One region of the Niveibacterium umoris genome, then DNA from elsewhere that is predicted to be linked to it. Evidence: predicted binding sites of a transcription regulator. Region 1 holds the regulator's gene; each other region holds the start of a gene.
The links. Region 1 encodes HrcA, which represses chaperone genes, less so after heat shock. Its sites were predicted from a motif close to TNTTAGCACTCNNNGNCNNNGAGTGCTAANA; they were not measured.
Positions count from the first base shown of each region.

Region 1 (5,891 bases):
GTCGGTTCGGTATAGGGCTGAAGCCACTCGGCTCGACCGAAACGTGACTGAAAGGTAACGAAGTATTGTTCCGGCGTCAGCGCGAGGCGCTCGGCGATCAGCCGCGCGGTCTTGTGGCACTCGCAGTGGTAGGGGTCGCCACGGTCGAGGGTGTAACGGGGCACCCCGTGAAAGCTGATCACCAGTCGATCGGCGCGGCCATTGCGCTGCCAGTGCTCACGCACGCTCGCTGCGATCGCATCGATGTAGCCGGCGTCACCGGCAAAGGCGCGCAGCATCCGCAGCTCGGGCAAGTTGCGACACCTGCGCATCCAGTCCGCCAGTGCGTCGGCGACCGAACCGGTGGTACTGCCGGCGTATTGCGGATAGAGCGGCACGATCAGGATGCGGTCACAGCCTGCAGCGCGCAGCGCATCGAGTTGGGTGCCTACCGAGGGGTTGCCGTAACGCATCGCATGCAACACCTCGACGCCAGGGTGGCCGGCCTGGCCGAGATAGCCCCGGACCAGTTTGGCCTGGCGTTTTGTGTGCACTGCCAGTGGCGAACCCTCGCGATCCCACACGCTCTCGTATTTGTGCGCGGATTTCTTCGGGCGAGTATTCAGGATGATCCCGTTGAGGATCAGCCACCACAGTGGTTTCGGGATCTCCACCACCCGATCGTCCGAAAGAAACTGCTTGAGGTAGCGGCGCAGCGCACTGGGCGTTGGCGCGTCGGGCGTCCCGAGGTTGACGAGCAGCACACCGATTCTCGGTGCTACGCCGTGGCGGAACGCCGGTTCAGGGCGAAAACGGGACATGTGAACGAAGGCCTCAGTTGGGCGGAGTCAGCGCGCTGGAAAGCAGGCGGGCGGTGATATCCACGATGGGAATGACGCGTTCGTAGGCCATCCGGGTCGGGCCGATCACGCCAAGCGAACCGACGACCTGACCGTCGACCTTGAACGGGGCGGTCACCACCGTGCAGTCGTCGAGCGGTGCGATGCCCGATTCGCCGCCGATGAAGATCTGCATGCCCTGCGCGTTACGCGAAACATCCAGCAACTGGAGCAGGCCGGTCTTCTGTTCGAAGAGGCGGAACAGATCGCGCAGACGGCCCATGTTTGACGACAGTTCCTCGACCTCGAGCAGGTTGCGCTCGCCGCTTAGCACGTACGACGAGCCACTGCTTTCGGTGAAGGCTTCCTGCCCGGCCGATATCGCGGCGGACATCAGGTCTGACATGTCCTCGCGCAACTGCACCAGTTCTTCACGGATACGGTCGCGGATCTCGTCGAACTCAAGGCCGGCGAAATGCTGGTTCAGGAAGTTGGTTGCGCGGGTCAGTTCGTCAGTGGAGTAGGGGCGCTGGGTCAGCAGGATGCGGTTCTGCACGTCGCCCGACTGGGTCACGATGATCAGCAGGATCCTGCGATCCGACAGCCCTACGAATTCAAGCTGGCGGATCCGGGTGGCGGTCTTGCGTGCCGTCACCACGACGCCGGCAAAACGGGTGAGCTCCGACAACAGGTGCGAGGCCGCCGTAATGACACGCTGGGGCTGGTCTGGCTGCAACTGGTGTTCCAGTTCCCGCAGTTGGTCGTGCTGCAGGGGCTGCACGGTGAGCAGGCTATCGACGAACAGCCGGTACCCCTTCGCGGTCGGGACGCGTCCGGCCGAAGTGTGCGGGCTGGCGACCAGGCCGAACTCTTCGAGGTCGGCCATCACATTACGTATGGTCGCCGGCGAGAGTTCGAGTCCCGAGGACTTGGACAAGGCCCGCGAGCCGACCGGCTGGCCATCTGCAATGTAACGTTCCACCAGTGCCTTGAGGAGGATCTGGGCACGTTGGTCGAGTGACTGATTCACCGGGCTGGATTCCATGTCGGCCATTCTAGGGAAAATTCATTCGATCGCAACGCAGCTGGGCAAATCGAGCGCAGGGCGCTGCAACGCTGCCGGCACCTGCCTTGTGGTTAAATTGGCTCCATGAACGACGGTTTCAAGACCATCGCCCTGATCGGCAAGTACCTGAGTCCGGAGGTTTCGGATGCGGTGCTGCGACTCGCGCTCTTCTTGCGCGAGCGTGGCTGCGAAGTCCTGATCGAGCAGGGTACTGCCAGCGCCACCGGCATCGGCGGCCAATTCCGGGTCGCTGCCTTCGACGAGATCGGCGCACGTGCCGACCTCGCGATCGTTCTGGGCGGTGATGGCACCTTGCTTACCGCTGCGCGGCGTCTCGCCAGTCACGGTGTCCCGCTGGCCGGCGTGAACCAGGGGCGACTGGGATTCCTGACTGACATCCCGCGCGAGGAGATGCTTGAGCATGTCGGCGCAATCCTCGATGGACGGGCGCGGCGAGACACCCGGATGCTGCTCGAAGCGGAAGTGGTGCGTGCCGGCGAGCGGGTCTTCCACACGATGGCGCTCAACGACGCGGTGGTCAGCAAGGGTGAAATCGGCCGTTTGATGGAATTTGAACTCCATCTGGACGGTGAGTTCGTTTATCGCCAGCGTTCCGACGGCATCATCGTGTGCACGCCGACGGGCTCGACTGCCTATGCGATGTCTGCCAACGGGCCGATCCTGCATCCAGGCGTCACCGGGATCGCGCTTGTGCCGCTTTGCCCGCATGCGCTGACGCATCGCCCGATCACGGTATCCGACGATTGCCGCATCGAAATCGTGGTGCTGCCACCGCATGACGCCCGTGTGCACTTCGACGGCCAGTCGCGCTTTGATGCCCGCTCCGGAGACCGCATACGCATCTGGCGCTCCGACCATGTGGTCACCCTGCTGCACCCGCCGGGCTACAGCTACTACTCGATCCTGCGCGAGAAACTCCACTGGAGTGCCGCGCCGCGCCTGCCCTGAAGGAAATATTGTGCTGCGTCGTCTGACGATCCGCGACTTCGTCCTGGTGGACCGCCTTGACCTGGAATTCTCCGAGGGCTTCGGTGCGCTCACCGGCGAGACCGGTGCGGGCAAGTCAATCCTGCTCGATGCGTTGTCCTTGCTGTTGGGCGATCGGGCTGACAGCGCAATGGTGCGCGCCGGCTGCGAGCGGGCGGAAATTGCTGGAACCTTTGAATTTGTCGACGGCGGCGGTGTTCATGCCTGGTTGGCCGACAACGACATCGCGCCCGACGAAATCCTGCTGGTGCGCCGCATCGTGGAATCGGGCGGACGTTCGCGCGCCTACGTGAACGGATCGCCGGTCACGGCGGCGCAATTGAAGGCACTGGGCGAACTGGTGGCCGATATCCACGGTCAGCACGCACATCAGGCCCTGCTGCGCAGCGACGCGCAGCGCGAACTGCTCGATACGCATGCCGGCTCAACGCTGCTGGCGCGCGATGTGGCTCAGGCCTGGCGAGCCTGGCAGCAAGCCAAACGCGAGCGGGAAGAGGCGGTCACGCAGGGCGAAGCATCGGCACGCGAGCGCGAAATGCTGGTGTGGCAACTGAACGAGGCGGAGGCGCTGGCATTCGACCCGGCGGGTTGGCAGCAGACCAACGAAAGCCATCAACGCCTTGCGCACGCCGCCGGGCTGATCGACGGTGCAGGCGCCGCGCTGGCCTCGCTGGACGAGGACGAACCCGCCATTGCGACCGAGGTCGAGCGCCTCGCTGGGCGGCTCGCTGAATTGGCGCGATTCGATGCGCAACTGTCGCCCATTGCCGAACTGATCGCAGGCGCGGGCATTCAGCTCGGTGAGGCAGTGGCGGAACTGCGTCGCTACCGCGACCGACTTGAACTGGATCCGGAAGCGCTTGCCGAGTGCGAACGCCGGATCGGAGCGGTGACCCAGTTTTCGCGCAAATACCGGGTGTCGCCCGACGAGATTCTGGGGTTGGTGGATGCGTGGCGTACGCGACTCGCTGCCATTGAGCGTGCGTCTGATCTGCAATTGCTTGAACTGGCCGAGGCCGAGGTCGCCGCGCGTTACCGCGAATTGGCGTCGCGCCTCTCGGAACAGCGTCGCCGCGCGGCGCGGACCCTCGGTGCGCAGGTGACGGACGCCATGCAGGAACTGGCGATGGCCGGCGGGCGCTTCGAGATCGGGCTGTCTGCGGCAGATCCAGGGACAATTCATGGTTTGGAGGTTGTCGATTTCCTTGTCGCGGCGAACCCGCACCAGGAACCGCGACCGCTCGCCAAGGTTGCTTCCGGTGGTGAGCTGTCGCGCATCGGGCTCGCCATCCAGGTGATCGCAAGTGAAGCGCAGGCGGTGCCGACCCTGGTGTTTGACGAAGTCGATGTGGGCATCGGCGGGCGTGTCGCCGAAGTGGTCGGGCGGCGCTTACGGGAACTCGGGCGGCGCTGTCAGGTGCTGTGCGTGACCCATCTGCCGCAGGTGGCGGCCCGCGCAGACTGGCAGTGGCAGATATCGAAGGAAACCGTTGGCGGCGCGACCTTGTCGCGGGTCGCAGTACTCGACCCGGCCGCGCGAATCGAGGAGATCGCGCGCATGCTTGGCGGCGAACGCATCACCGATACAACCCGCAGCCACGCTGCGGAAATGCTCGGCGTCGAGCAAGTCGGAAGCTGACGCAGACGCCCGGAGTCTGTCGACAATCAAGCCAGCGGAAAGGCGGACGGGCTCAAAGTGACGAAAGCGGAGAATCGTTCGGCGAGCTTGTCGCAGTGCGCGGCTACGCGCCGGATTTGTTCGATGCGGCACAGGACGCGCTCGACGAGATAGCGTCTTGTTCTGCCGGCGATCAAGAGCGCGCAGGACGATGCGATGACTGCGCGGCGGGATAACGGCTCGTCTCCCTTGATCGGTGAGGTGTTCGCGCATGGCGCAGATGACGCGTTGCGCGCCGGATACCCATCCATAGTCCTTCAGCAAGCATGCCGCCCGCAAGCGCAGCAGCCTGGCGAGACCACAATCGTCTGACGGGTTCAGCATATGGACCTGCGGTGGCGCTTGGGGGGTGTGTTACCGGATTTGGCGTCGATCGGCGTCAAGGGTTCCGACGCTACTCCGTGTGTCGAGTCTGTTTGAAATGCCTTCGGCTCGCACCTCGCCGTGCCGGTTGCCGAGTCCTCACGTTCGTGGAGCGGCTTGATGGGGATGGGATCCGGTGCGATCCGGCGGGGTTTGACACCGTGGCGGCAATGGATGCCCCGCGTCTGCGCACAAATGCGACTGGAGTGTGCGATCACGGGGGGCGGGTGCAGCGCGCGCTCCTGCCGATCTCACATTGCCTGGGCCACGCCCCGCCGTCGAATACGCGTCGGAGGTGGACTGCGGCCCTTTGCTGCATTCGGTTGGGTGGCCATTGCGGGGGAAGAGGTCGGCGGTGTTCGTGGCCAACGCGTCGCTCAAGTAAGAGAGCCGAAGCGGGTTGTAGGTAACTCTCTGACAAGACTGGAAATTTACAGTCTGTGACAATGCTGCCAGTACGCCGCCGTATAGACTCTTGACCGATTTTGCCTGCGCGCCGAAGGGATTCGGCACAACGGAATTTGCCTCCTCAACGGGCGAGTCGAGAACAACTAACAACGACCTAATGGAGCCCCACATGGCAATCCTTGGAACCAATGATGCCGACTTGATCAACGGAACTGCCGGCCCTGACGAGATCAGTGGTCTCGACGGCAACGACACGATCAGCGGCCTCGCCGGCGACGATTCGCTGTACGGGGGCGCAGGCAATGACAGCTTGTCCGGCGGTGATGGCACGGACTGGCTGATTGGGGGGCAAGGATCTGACGTCATCGATGGTGGCGCCGGAAATGATGCGGCTTCGTTTGAGGACGGCAACCAGGGTGCGGTCATCAATCTTGCGACGGGGGTCGTCAGCAACGACGGCTTTGGCAACGCCGAAACGATACTGAACGTCGAGAACCTGCACGGCACGAATTTCGCCGACCAGCTCACCTTCGCCGACAACTCCGGCTAC
Region 1 covers NZ_JACIET010000001.1:1,566,346-1,572,236, reverse strand. The annotation lists gene hemH (ferrochelatase) at 1-800, opposite strand, end outside; gene hrcA (heat-inducible transcriptional repressor HrcA) at 814-1,863, opposite strand; gene GGR36_RS07090 (NAD kinase) at 1,969-2,853, shown strand; gene recN (DNA repair protein RecN) at 2,864-4,531, shown strand; gene GGR36_RS21850 (calcium-binding protein) at 5,511-5,891, shown strand, end outside.

Region 2 (5,891 bases), 1.1 Mb from region 1:
TTTTGCAGTGCCTTGGCTTCGATCTGGCGGATGCGCTCGGCCGAAACACCGTATTCGTCGGCCAGTTCCTGCAGGGTTGCGCTTTCGTCGTCGGCCAGCCAGCGGCGGCGGATGATTGCGCGGCTGCGTTCGTCCAGTGCTTCCAGTGCAGTCTCCAGACCTTCGCTCTGCAGGCGGTCGCGGCCACGCGCTTCGATCACGGCGGTCGGCTCGGCGTTCGCATCGGTCAGGTAGGCGATCGGCGCGACGCGGTGGTCGTCCTCGTCTTCTGGCCCGAGTTCAAGCGCGACATCGCCACCCGAGAAGCGGGTTTCCATCTCGCGCACTTCTTCCGGCTTGACGCCCAGCACGCGCGCCATTTCGGCGACTTCGCCGGTGGTCAGCGTGCCGTTGTCCGGCTTCATGCTGCGCAGGTTGAAGAACAGCTTGCGCTGCGCCTTGGTGGTTGCAATCTTGACCAGGCGCCAGTTCTTCAGGATGTACTCGTGGATCTCCGCCTTGATCCAGTGGATCGCGAAGCTCACCAAGCGCACGCCGCGATCCGGGTCGTAGCGTTTCACCGCCTTCATCAGGCCGACGTTGCCTTCCTGGATCAGGTCGCTGTGCGGCAAGCCGTAGCCGAGATAGTTGCGCGCGATCGAGACCACCAGCCGCAGGTGCGAGAGCACCAGTTGGCGCGCGGCTTCCACATCCTGCTCGTCGCGCAGGCGGCGTGCGAGCGCCAGCTCCTGGGCTTCTGTCAGGATCGGAAAGCGGTTCGCCGCCTGAACGTACTGATCGATGCTGCCCAGTGCGGACGGGACGGGAAACGAAAGGGAAGCGGTCATCTGCAAAACCTCCAGCGATAGCTTTGATGCAATGTTAGCACTCGACGACTGAGAGTGCTAATGGCTGGATTGGTTCCCGATGGGCGGGCGATGCGCGTGCAAATGCTCAAAGGAACACCACGATCGGTGTTCCTTCAAAAGGGGATTTTCCACAATCGGATCGATCAGGCGACCGGCTCGAGTTCCGAGGCGTAGAACAGGGCTTCCAGCGTGGCACAGGCTTCGTCCGGGTCGACGCGGACGTACCACATCGCTTCGCGGGCGTTGCCGCCGAGGCGGTTCTTGCGTACCAGCGTGCCGGTGCGGCCGTTGAAGAAAGCCTGGCGTGCTGCGTTGGCTTCCAGATGACCAATGCGGACGCGGTGTCCAACTTCCAGTGATTGGGTTTGCATGGCTTTGCTCTGCTCTCGCTTGTTGTTGGCCGATTGCGCGTCGTGAGCGCCATCGGGTTTTGTCTCTGATGCGGATTGTTCGCCCATAGCATTCAAGCGTCTTGATGATGTTTGGCGATTCTAAGCCCTCAAAATGACAAAACGCTACAAAAATGACGCTCGCGTTTTTGCTCTGCAGCAAAAGAGCTTTCAGGAATTGCCATGCGGTTTGTCGGGGGCGTCCGCGGTGTGAGGCAAAGCTGTCATCGATCTGGCGTTGATCGGACCGAATCGCAGCCGCGACAGCAAAAGGATTGGGGGGCGTCTGCGCTGAAATGACCGCGCCGCACCATGCCGGCGCGCCGGTCAATCATGATGGCCGCGCAAAGTTGATCGGAATTGCTGCGACTGGGGTCGGGTGTCTCGTTTCAGGCGATTTGCGCCTGTTCGATGCGCAGGCAGGCGACGCGATGGGTCGGGTCGATGAGCGGGTCCAGTGGTGGCACCGTGACATGGCAGCTCGCCTCGGCGTGCCGACATCGGGTGCGGAACACGCAGCCAGAGGGCGGCGCAATCGGGCTTGGCAGGTCGCCCTCGAGGATCTGCACTGCCTTGCTGCGCTCGCGTGCCGGGTCCGGGATCGGTACGGCGGAGAGCAGAGCGCGGGTATAGGGATGGGCCGGGGCGCGGAACAGCGCGTCGGCATCGGCCATCTCCATCGCGCGGCCGAGGTACATCACCAGCACGCGGTCTGAGATGTGGCGCACCACCGCCAGGTCGTGGGCGATGAAGACCAGTGCGAGGCCGTCTTCCTGCTGCAGATCCATCAGCAGGTTGATGACCTGGGCTTGGATCGACACATCCAGCGCCGACACCGGTTCGTCGCAGATGATCAGCTTCGGCTTGACGATCAGCGCACGCGCGATGCCGACGCGCTGGCACTGACCGCCCGAGAATTCATGCGGGTAGCGATTGATCACGTTGGGTTGCAGGCCGACGCGCGTCATCACGCGCTCCACTTCGGCCTTCACCGCCTGCGCACCGATGCCCGGGCGCAGCGTGCGCAGGGGCTCGCCGATGATGTCGCCGATGGTCATGCGCGGGTTCAGCGAAGACAGCGGGTCCTGAAAGATCATCTGCAGGTCGGCGCGCAGCGGCTGCCAGTCGGCTTCGGGCAACCCAGCGAGCTCGCGCCCGGCCAGCTTCACGCTGCCGCCTGCGATCGGGTTAAGGCCGATCAGTGCCCGTGCGAGCGAACTCTTGCCGCAGCCGGACTCACCGACGATGCCCAGTGTCTCCCCGGCGTTCAGGGTAAAGCTCACGCCGTTGACCGCCCGCAGCAGCCGCGGTGCTGACCAAGGCAGCAAGCCCTCTCGCCCGACTTGGAATTGGACTTGCAGGTCGTGAACTTCAAGCAGGGGCGCGCTCACGGTGCGATCCTCCGATCGTTGGCTTGCGCGCTATCGGCTGCGGGTGCTGCGGTGGCATCGGTGTAGCGAAGCTGTTCGAGTGGCCGATGACAGGCACGACGACGGCCCTCACCAAAGGCGGTGAGGGGGGCAGGGGCGAGGCAGGCGGTGTCGCGTTCAACACAGCGTGGCGCAAACGGGCAACCGGGCGGCAGCGCAAGCAGGTTGGGCGGGTTGCCGGGGATGGTCGCGAGACGGTCACTGCCGTGTGGGTGATCCATGCGCGGTACCGCATGCAGCAGACCCATCGTGTAGGGGTGACTGGGATGCGCGAACAGCGCTTCCGCCGGGCCCTGTTCCATCACGCGGCCGGCGTACATCACCAGCACCTGGTCGCAGACCCCGGCAACCACGCCCAGATCGTGCGTGATCATGATCACTGCAGTGCGGAAGTCGCGCCGCAGATCCTGAAGCAGCCGCAGGATCTGCGCCTGCACCGTGACGTCGAGCGCGGTGGTCGGTTCATCCGCGATCAGCAGTTTCGGCCGGCACAGCAGCGCCATCGCGATCACGACCCGCTGGCGCATGCCGCCAGAGAACTCGTGCGGGTACATGGTCAGACGCTTCTTCGACTCTGCAATCTTCACCGCATCCAGCATGCGCGCCGATTCCGCCAATGCGGCCTTGCGGTCCAGCCCCTTGTGGAAGCGCAGTACCTCGGTGAGTTGGTCGCCGACTGTCAGGTAGGGGTTCAATGCGGTCATCGGGTCCTGGTAGATCATTGCGATCTCGGCCCCGCGGCGGGTGTTCAGCTCGGCTTCCGAGAGCGCGAGCAGATTGGCGCCACCGTAGAGCACTTCACCGGTGGCGCACCCGTTTCTCGCGAGCAGGCCCATCAGCGCAAACGCAGTCTGGCTTTTGCCGGAGCCGGACTCGCCGACGATCCCCAGCGACTCGCCCTCCTGCAGCGAGAACGAGAGGTCATTAACCGCGGCGACCTCGCCTTCTGGCGTGGCGAAGCGGACGTTCAGGTTGCGGACGTCGAGCAGGGCACCGGCGGCGCGCGGCCGCCCGAAGCCGCCGAGCGCCCCCTCGGGGGGCAGCGAACGGGACGGAGCGTGGGGGTGGTCCATATCAGCGGTCCTTCGGATCCAGCGCGTCGCGCAGGCCGTCGCCAATGAAGTTGAAGCAGAACAGCGTGGTGACGAGGAAGGCGGCCGGGAATCCAAGCTCCCAGGGCGCGGCCTCGATCGACTTGGCGCCCTGTTCGAGCAGTGCGCCCCATGAGGTCATCGGCTCCTGCACGCCGAGCCCGAGGTACGAGAGGAAGCTCTCGAACAGGATCATCGAGGGCACCAGCAGCGTGGCGTACACCGCTACGATGCCCAGCACGTTGGGCACGATGTGCCGGGTGATGATGCCCCAGCGCGACACGCCGCAGACCCGCGCCGCCTCGACGAATTCCTTGCGCTTGAGCGACAGGGTCTGGCCGCGCACGATGCGCGCCATGTCCAGCCAGCTGACCGCGCCGATCGCGAGGAAGATCAGCCACAGCTCGCGGCCGAAGAAGGTCATCAGCAGGATCACCAGAAACATCACCGGGAAGCTGGCGAGGATCTCGAGGAAGCGCATCATCACGCTGTCGGTCTTGCCGCCCAGGAAACCTGCGGTGGCGCCGTAGAGCGTGCCGATCAGCACCGCCACGAGCGCGCCGAGCGCACCCACCATCAGCGAGATGCGGCCGCCGAGCAGCGTGCGGACATACAGGTCGCGCCCCAGGTTGTCGGTGCCGAACCAGTGTGCGGTGTCGGTGGCGGGGGCGACGTGCATGTTGTCGAAATCCGGCTCGTCAAAGGCGTGCGGCGACGGCAGGGCGCCAAAGGCACACAGCAGCACGATCACGGTGAGGATCACCAGGCTCGCGAGCGCTGCGCGGTTGCGCAGGAAGCGCCGGCGGGCATCGGCCCACAGGCTGCGACCGCGGATGCTCTGCGACAGGGTGTCATCGAGCCCGGGCAGCGGCGGCAGCGGGCGCGCGAGGCGTTCGACCAGTGTGGGCGCCGACGGCGCGTGGGAAGGCGAATGCATCGTCGGCCCTTCAGTGGATGCGGATGCGCGGGTCGATGAAGCCGTACAGGATGTCGACCACCGCGTTGAAGAAGATCGTCAGCGTGCCGATCAGGATCGTCAGCCCGAGCACCATCGGGTAGTCCCGGTTCAAAGCGCCGTTAACGAAGAGCTGCCCGATGCCGGGGATGCCGAAGAAGGTCTCGACCACGACCGAGCCGGTGATGATGCCGACGAAGGCCGGCCCGAGGTAGGAGATCACCGGTAGCAGCGCGGGTTTGAGCGCATGGCGGCGCAGGATGTAGCCCGCCGGCAGGCCTTTGGCGCGCGCCGTGCGGATGAAGGGGCTGCCGAGTACTTCGATCATGCTGCCGCGGGTGATGCGGGCGATAACCGAGATGTAGTGCTGGCACAGCACCGCTACCGGCAGCACCACGTAGATCAGCGTGCCACCTTCCCAACCGCCGGCGGGTAGCCACTTGAGGCCGATTGCGAAGACCAGCGCCAGCACCGGCGCGAGCACGAAGTTCGGCAGCACCACGCCGATCATCGCGACGCCCATCACCGCGTAATCGACCCAGCTGTTCTGCCGCAAGGCGGCGGTGACGCCGGCTGCGATGCCCACGATCACCGCGACGATGAAGGCCATCAGGCCGAGCCGGAAGCTCACCGGCGCCGCGGCCCACACCAGATCATTGACGGTGAAATCCTTGTACTTGAACGAGGGGCCGAAATCCCCGCGCGCCAGGTCGGTGAGGTAGCCCAGGTACTGCTGCCAGGCAGGTTGGTCGAGGCGGTACTTCGCCGCCACGGCAGCAACCACTTCGGGCGGCATGTTCGCTTCGGACGAAAACGGCCCGCCCGGCGCGAGGCGGATCAGGAAGAAGGTCACCGTGACCAGCACCAGCAGGGTCGGCAGCGCTTCTAGCAACAGACGGCGGAGGATGAACTTGAGCATGAGCGGTGTTCAGTGCGCAACGATGTAAAGGTCGCGCGTGAGGATGCGGCCTTCGGGGTTGTGGCCGTAGCCCTTGACCCAGGGCTTGATCAGGTGGCGGTTGCTGTAGTGGTAGACGTTGGCGGTCGGGAAGTCCTGCGCAAGGATGCGCTCCGCGTCCTGATACAGCCGGGTGCGCTCGGCGGCGTCCAGCGCACTCTTGGCGCGGTCCATGATCGCGTCGTACTGCGGGTTGTTGTACTTGCCGTCGTTGTTGCCG
Region 2 covers NZ_JACIET010000001.1:2,631,443-2,637,333, reverse strand. The annotation lists gene rpoH (RNA polymerase sigma factor RpoH) at 1-827, opposite strand, end outside; gene GGR36_RS11805 (hypothetical protein) at 992-1,219, opposite strand; gene GGR36_RS11800 (oligopeptide/dipeptide ABC transporter ATP-binding protein) at 1,627-2,628, opposite strand; gene GGR36_RS11795 (oligopeptide/dipeptide ABC transporter ATP-binding protein) at 2,625-3,740, opposite strand; gene oppC (oligopeptide ABC transporter permease OppC) at 3,742-4,695, opposite strand; gene oppB (oligopeptide ABC transporter permease OppB) at 4,706-5,632, opposite strand; gene GGR36_RS11780 (peptide ABC transporter substrate-binding protein) at 5,642-5,891, opposite strand, start outside.
Region 2: the regulator HrcA is predicted to act here: its motif matches at 860-890, upstream of rpoH (RNA polymerase sigma factor RpoH).

Region 3 (5,891 bases), 970 kb from region 1:
TGAAGGGTACGACGAGGGATCCCGCCGCAGTCAGCAAAGCGAGCGCGCCGTAAGCAAGCAGCAGAATCGAAGCTGCCCTGCGCAGCGTGATCATCGGGCCGCCACCGCAAGGCGCGACGAAAAGGGGGAAGGGTTCAGGCGTACTTGCCGCGGTGAGGGAGCAAACTTGGACACATGCGCCATATTCGTTGCGTTCATCTGTGTAAGTGACGGCTCCGCGCGACCAGACTTGAGTAATTCGAGCGTGTGACGGCAGGCGCGAAGTTGCCGGATCGCGCCGTGATCGTCTGAAGGCGGCCGGCGCATCACATCTTTGCGCGGCCCCACCCACAGTGGCGGGCCGCTTGCGTGGCGACCCTGCGCAAGTCCGCCTGCATTCAAGCCCGCGCGGCTGGATTACGATCCAGACTTATGGCTCCGACCGCTCTGCCCCAATTTGCCCGCGCGCTGCGTTCGCTCAATTATCGCCGTTACTTCATCGGCCAGCTGATTTCACTTGCCGGTACCTGGATGCAGCAAATCGCGATGAGCTGGCTGGCCTATCGCCTCACTCACTCGGCGCTGGTGCTCGGCATGATCAGCTTCTTCGGGCAGATCCCGATCCTGTTGTTTGCGTCAGTGGGTGGCGTGTGGGTCGACCGGGTCGATCGCCGCAAGCTGCTGTTGGCGACGCAGTTCCTCGCCATGATGCAGGCCGGGGTTCTGGCGATTGTCAGCTGGCAGGCCCTTGCCACCCCGACCCTGTTGATGGTGCTGGCATTCGCGCTGGGTTGTCTCAACGCACTGGATGTGCCGGCGCGCCAGGCCGTGGCGGTGCAACTGGTCGACAACCCGGACGATCTGCCCAACGCGATTGCGCTCAATGCGCTGCTGATGAACGGCGCGCGCTTCGTGGGGCCGGCGCTGGCCGGTGTGGTCGTCGCCGAAGCCGGCGAGACCGCCTGTTTCGTGCTCAACGCCCTGTCCTATCTGGCTGTGCTCGCTGCACTCGCGGGCATCCGTCTGAGTGCCGTGCCGAAATCCCGCGGGTCGGCACTGGCGGCCTTTCATGGGGGCTACCGCTATGCGCTGCAGCACCCGACGATCCGCCTCTTGCTGTTGCTGGTCGCAGGGGTCAGCTTCTTCGCGACTTCTTACTCCGCAATGCTGCCCATCTTTGCCCGCGAGGTCTTCGGCGGCGGCGCGCGCACTTACGGCCTGCTCGTCGGCAGCGCCGGGGTAGGGTCGCTGATCGCGAGCCTGGTGCTGGCGGCGCGCGACCCGGCAAAACCGGTGGGCAATCTGATTGCATGGGCGGCGCCCGGCATCGGCTTCTGCCTTGCCTTGTTCGCCCTCACGCCCTGGCTGGGGCTTGCGTTCGTCGAACTGATGGCGCTCGGGTTTTGCGTGATCGTGACCGTGGCCGGCAGCAACACGGTGATCCAGAGCGAGGTGGATGAGGCCTACCGAGGCCGGGTCGTCGGACTCTATTCGATGGCATTTCTTGGCGTGTCGCCGCTGGGCAGCCTGGCTGTCGGCGCGCTCGCCCATGCATGGGGTACCCGCCCGACCCTGCTGTGCGGCGCGTTCGTGACGGTATTGCTGGGCCTGACCTACCGTCATGTGGCGCTGGGGCTTGGTCACGCCGCCAGCGGCACACGGCCGGACAATCCACGCCGCTGAGGTCGTCCTCGTCCAGCTGCGAAACCGGCGGGCGCTGTCCCGCGCACGGCGCGGCACCCCATTTCCGGCGGGCGCGCTCGCAGCGGACGGACCGGATCCAGGGCGGTTGCTTCAGGCCTTCTGCGACGGGCTGCGCTGGTGCCTGGTCGGCCTCGAACGAACAATAAATCGTCGCGTGGCGATGGGGCGGACTTGAAAGCGGGCGGGGTCGCACCTATTATTAGCACTCGAAAGGGGTGAGTGCTAACAGCTTCGCGCTCGCTTCATCCCTCGGATTCCGTAATTTCGGGCCGGCTGACCGGCCCGACTCATTGAAAACGTACTACGTACGAGGAGTGACCTGATGAAGATCCGTCCTTTGCACGACCGTGTGATCGTCAAGCGCATCGAAGCCGAGCGCACCACTGCATCCGGCATCGTGATCCCTGATTCCGCAGGCGAGAAGCCGGACCAGGGCGAAGTCATCGCGGTTGGCCCGGGCAAGTTCCTGGACAACGGCGAAGTGCGCCGCGTTGATCTGAAGGTTGGCGACCGCGTGCTGTTCGGCAAGTACGCCGGCCAGACCGTCAAGGTCGATGGCCAAGAAGTCCTGGTCATGCGTGAAGAAGACATCCTGGGCGTGGTCGAGGCCTGAGCCTCCCGTTCCCCGGTCTGAAATCCAAGAACATTCAGGAGCTACACAATGCCCGCTAAGCAAGTTCTGTTCGGCGACGACGCACGCGTCAAGATCGTCAATGGCGTCAACATCCTGGCCAACGCGGTCAAGGTCACCCTCGGCCCGAAGGGTCGCAACGTGGTGCTGGAGCGCTCGTTCGGCGCCCCGACCGTGACCAAGGACGGCGTCTCGGTCGCCAAGGAAATCGAGCTGAAGGACAAGTTCGAGAACATGGGCGCGCAGATGGTCAAGGAAGTTGCTTCCAAGACCTCGGACAACGCCGGTGACGGCACCACCACCGCGACCGTGCTGGCCCAGGCCATCGTTCGCGAAGGCATGAAGCTGGTCGTGTCGGGCCACAACCCGATGGACCTGAAGCGCGGTATCGACAAGGCTGTCACCGCCCTGGTCGCCGAAGTGAAGAAGGCTGCCAAGCCGACCACCACCTCGAAGGAAATCGCCCAGGTCGGTTCGATCTCGGCCAACTCCGACAGCTCGATCGGCGACATCATCGCCAGCGCGATGGACAAGGTCGGCAAGGCCGGCGTGATCACCGTCGAAGACGGCAAGTCGCTCGACAACGAGCTGGATGTCGTTGAAGGCATGCAGTTCGACCGCGGCTACCTGTCGCCGTACTTCATCAACAACCAGGAGCGTCAGATCGCCGCTCTGGACAACCCCTTCGTGCTGCTGTTCGACAAGAAGATCTCGAACATCCGCGACCTGCTGCCGGTGCTGGAGCAAGTGGCGAAGGCTGGCCGTCCGCTGCTGATCATCGCTGAAGACGTCGAAGGCGAAGCCCTCGCGACCCTGGTGGTGAACAACATCCGCGGCATCCTGAAGACCGTTGCCGTCAAGGCCCCGGGCTTCGGCGACCGTCGCAAGGCCATGCTCGAAGACATCGCCATCCTGACCGGCGGCACCGTGATCGCCGAGGAAGTCGGCCTGACGCTCGAGAAGGCCACCCTGGCCGACCTGGGCCAAGCCAAGCGCATCGAAGTCGAGAAGGAAAACACCACCATCATCGACGGCCATGGCAAGGCTGAATCGATCCAGGCCCGCGTGGCCCAGATCGACGCCCTGATCGAAACCGCGACCAGCGACTACGACAAGGAAAAGCTGCAAGAGCGCAAGGCCAAGCTGGCCGGCGGTGTTGCGGTGATCAAGGTCGGCGCTGCGACCGAAGTCGAAATGAAGGAAAAGAAGGCCCGCGTTGAAGACGCGCTGCACGCAACCCGTGCCGCCGTTGAAGAAGGCGTGGTTGCCGGTGGTGGCGTGGCCCTGCTGCGTGCCCGTGCTGCCGTTGGCGCCATCAAGGGCGACAACGCCGACCAGGAAGCCGGTATCAAGATCGTGCTGCGCGCGATCGAAGAGCCGCTGCGCCAGATCGTTGCGAACGCCGGCGACGAGCCGTCGGTCGTGATCGCCAAGGTGCTGGAAGGTTCGGGCAACTACGGCTACAACGCTTCGAACGGCACCTACGGTGACCTGGTCGAGCTGGGCGTGCTGGATCCGGCCAAGGTCACCCGCACCGCGCTGCAGAACGCCGCATCGGTCGCTTCGCTGATCCTGACCACCGACGCAATGGTCGCCGAACTGCCGGAAGACAAGCCGGCTGGCGGCATGCCGGGTGGCATGGGCGGCATGGGCGGCATGGACATGGGCATGTAATAGCCCCGGTTCAGCCGACGCGCTGTACAAGGAAACCCCGCTTCGGCGGGGTTTCTTCTTTTCGGCGCCAGGAATCTGCGCGTCACCGTCTCCGCGCGAAGCGGTGCTTCCTGCCCGCAGCCGATCCGCTGCTGTTTCAAGATGTGTCCGCGGCAGGCCGGGGTCACACCTTGGCATATCGCCGCGCCGGCCGATACGTGCCTGAAGCAGAAGCGCATCCGCCGCGCGCTATGCTGCACCCATGTTTACCGAGCTTTCCGGCGCCGCCTCGCGCGCCAAGCAAGATCGCCGGCACTTGCGGCATCCGCTGCTCGCGCTCGCCAGCCTCGTCGTGCTGGCCGGCTGCGCCAGCGTCGGACCCGACTACCGCCCGCCTGATGGCCCTGACTACCCCGCCTGGCACAATGCCGTCGCTTCAACGCACGCAACGCCCGCCGACGCACGCGCACTCGCGCTGTGGTGGACGCAGTTCCACGACCCGACGCTGGATGCGCTGATCGATGCGGCACTCGCCGGCAATACCGATCTGAAGACTGCGCTGGCGCGCCTCGACGAAGTGCGCGCCCGCCGTGGCCTTGCCCGTGCGCAGCAGATGCCCGAGCTCGATGCCAGCGCCAGCGCACGCACCCAGGCGGCACGCCCCGCCGAGACTACCGTCACCACCCGCAGCTATGACGCCAACCTGTCGCTCAGCTGGGAACTCGATCTCTTCGGCGGCAAGAGGCGTGCGCTGGAAGCCGCCGAGGCAGACCTCGCCGCCGCACAGGCCAACCTGTACGCGGTGCGGGTGAGCCTGATCGCGGCGGTCGCCAATGCCTATGTGGATCTTCGTACGGCCGAGAACCGCCTTGCGGTGCTGCAAGCGACACTCGACAGTCGCGGCGAAACCGATCAGATCACCCGCTGGCGTGAGCAGGCGGGGCTCGCCTCGACGCTCGATGTCGCACAGTCGCGCAGCAGCCTGGAGCAGGCCCGTGCGGCGCTGCCTGCGGTTGAACGCAGCCTCAGCGAAGCGCGCAACCAGATCGCCCTGCTGCTCGGCAAAACCCCCGGCGCGGTCGACGCCATGATCGGTGCGAAGCGCGCGCTGCCTGAACTGAGCTTCTCGCTGGCGCTGGGCATTCCGGCCGATACCTTGCAGCAGCGCCCGGACGTGCGCGTCGCGGAACGCCAGCTCGCCGCGGCCACGGCACGGGTCGGCGAAGCGCAGGCGCAGCGCTATCCCAAGCTCACGCTCAGCGGCTCGATCGGCGTCGATGCGCTCAGTGCTTCCGATCTGTTCCGGCCCGAGGCGGTGCTCGCCAGTCTTGCCGGCGGCATTGCCGCACCGATCTTCGACGCCGGCCGCATCACGCAGTCGATCGCGATCCAGGATGCGCAACAGCAGCAGGCGCTGATCAACTGGCAGGCGACGGTGCTGCGCGCCATGCACGAAGTCGAGAACGCCCTCGTCGCATGGCGCACGTCGAACGAACGGTTTGCGAGCCTTGGCGTGGCGGTGACCGCGGCGGTGCAGGCCGAACAACTCGCCAGCCAGCGTTACGCCGCCGGGCTGATCGATCTCTCGGTGCTGCTCGACACGCAGCGCACCCTGCTCTCGCTGCAGGATCAACAGACCTCGGCCCAGGGCGACCGCGCCACAGCACTGGTCAATCTTTACAAGGCACTGGGCGGCGGATGGTCGCCGGATGCCGCGGGCGCGCAGCCTGCTGTCGGAGACACTCGCAATGACTGACCCTCACAAGGCCCTTTCGCTGGCGGCCATCGCGACCACCGCGCGCGGCAAGCGCGGCTGGGTGATCCTGATCTCCAGCCTGGTGCTGCTGGCACTGCTTGCGCTGCTGCTCGGCAAGACCTTCGGCGGCGCCGCGCCGCCCCGCTACACCACGGCCGACGTCAAGCG
Region 3 covers NZ_JACIET010000001.1:2,540,469-2,546,359, reverse strand. The annotation lists gene GGR36_RS11430 (sensor histidine kinase) at 1-94, opposite strand, end outside; gene GGR36_RS11425 (MFS transporter) at 412-1,662, shown strand; gene GGR36_RS11420 (co-chaperone GroES) at 2,006-2,296, shown strand; gene groL (chaperonin GroEL) at 2,345-3,988, shown strand; gene GGR36_RS11410 (efflux transporter outer membrane subunit) at 4,230-5,723, shown strand; gene GGR36_RS11405 (efflux RND transporter periplasmic adaptor subunit) at 5,716-5,891, shown strand, end outside.
Region 3: the regulator HrcA is predicted to act here: its motif matches at 1,881-1,911, upstream of GGR36_RS11420 (co-chaperone GroES).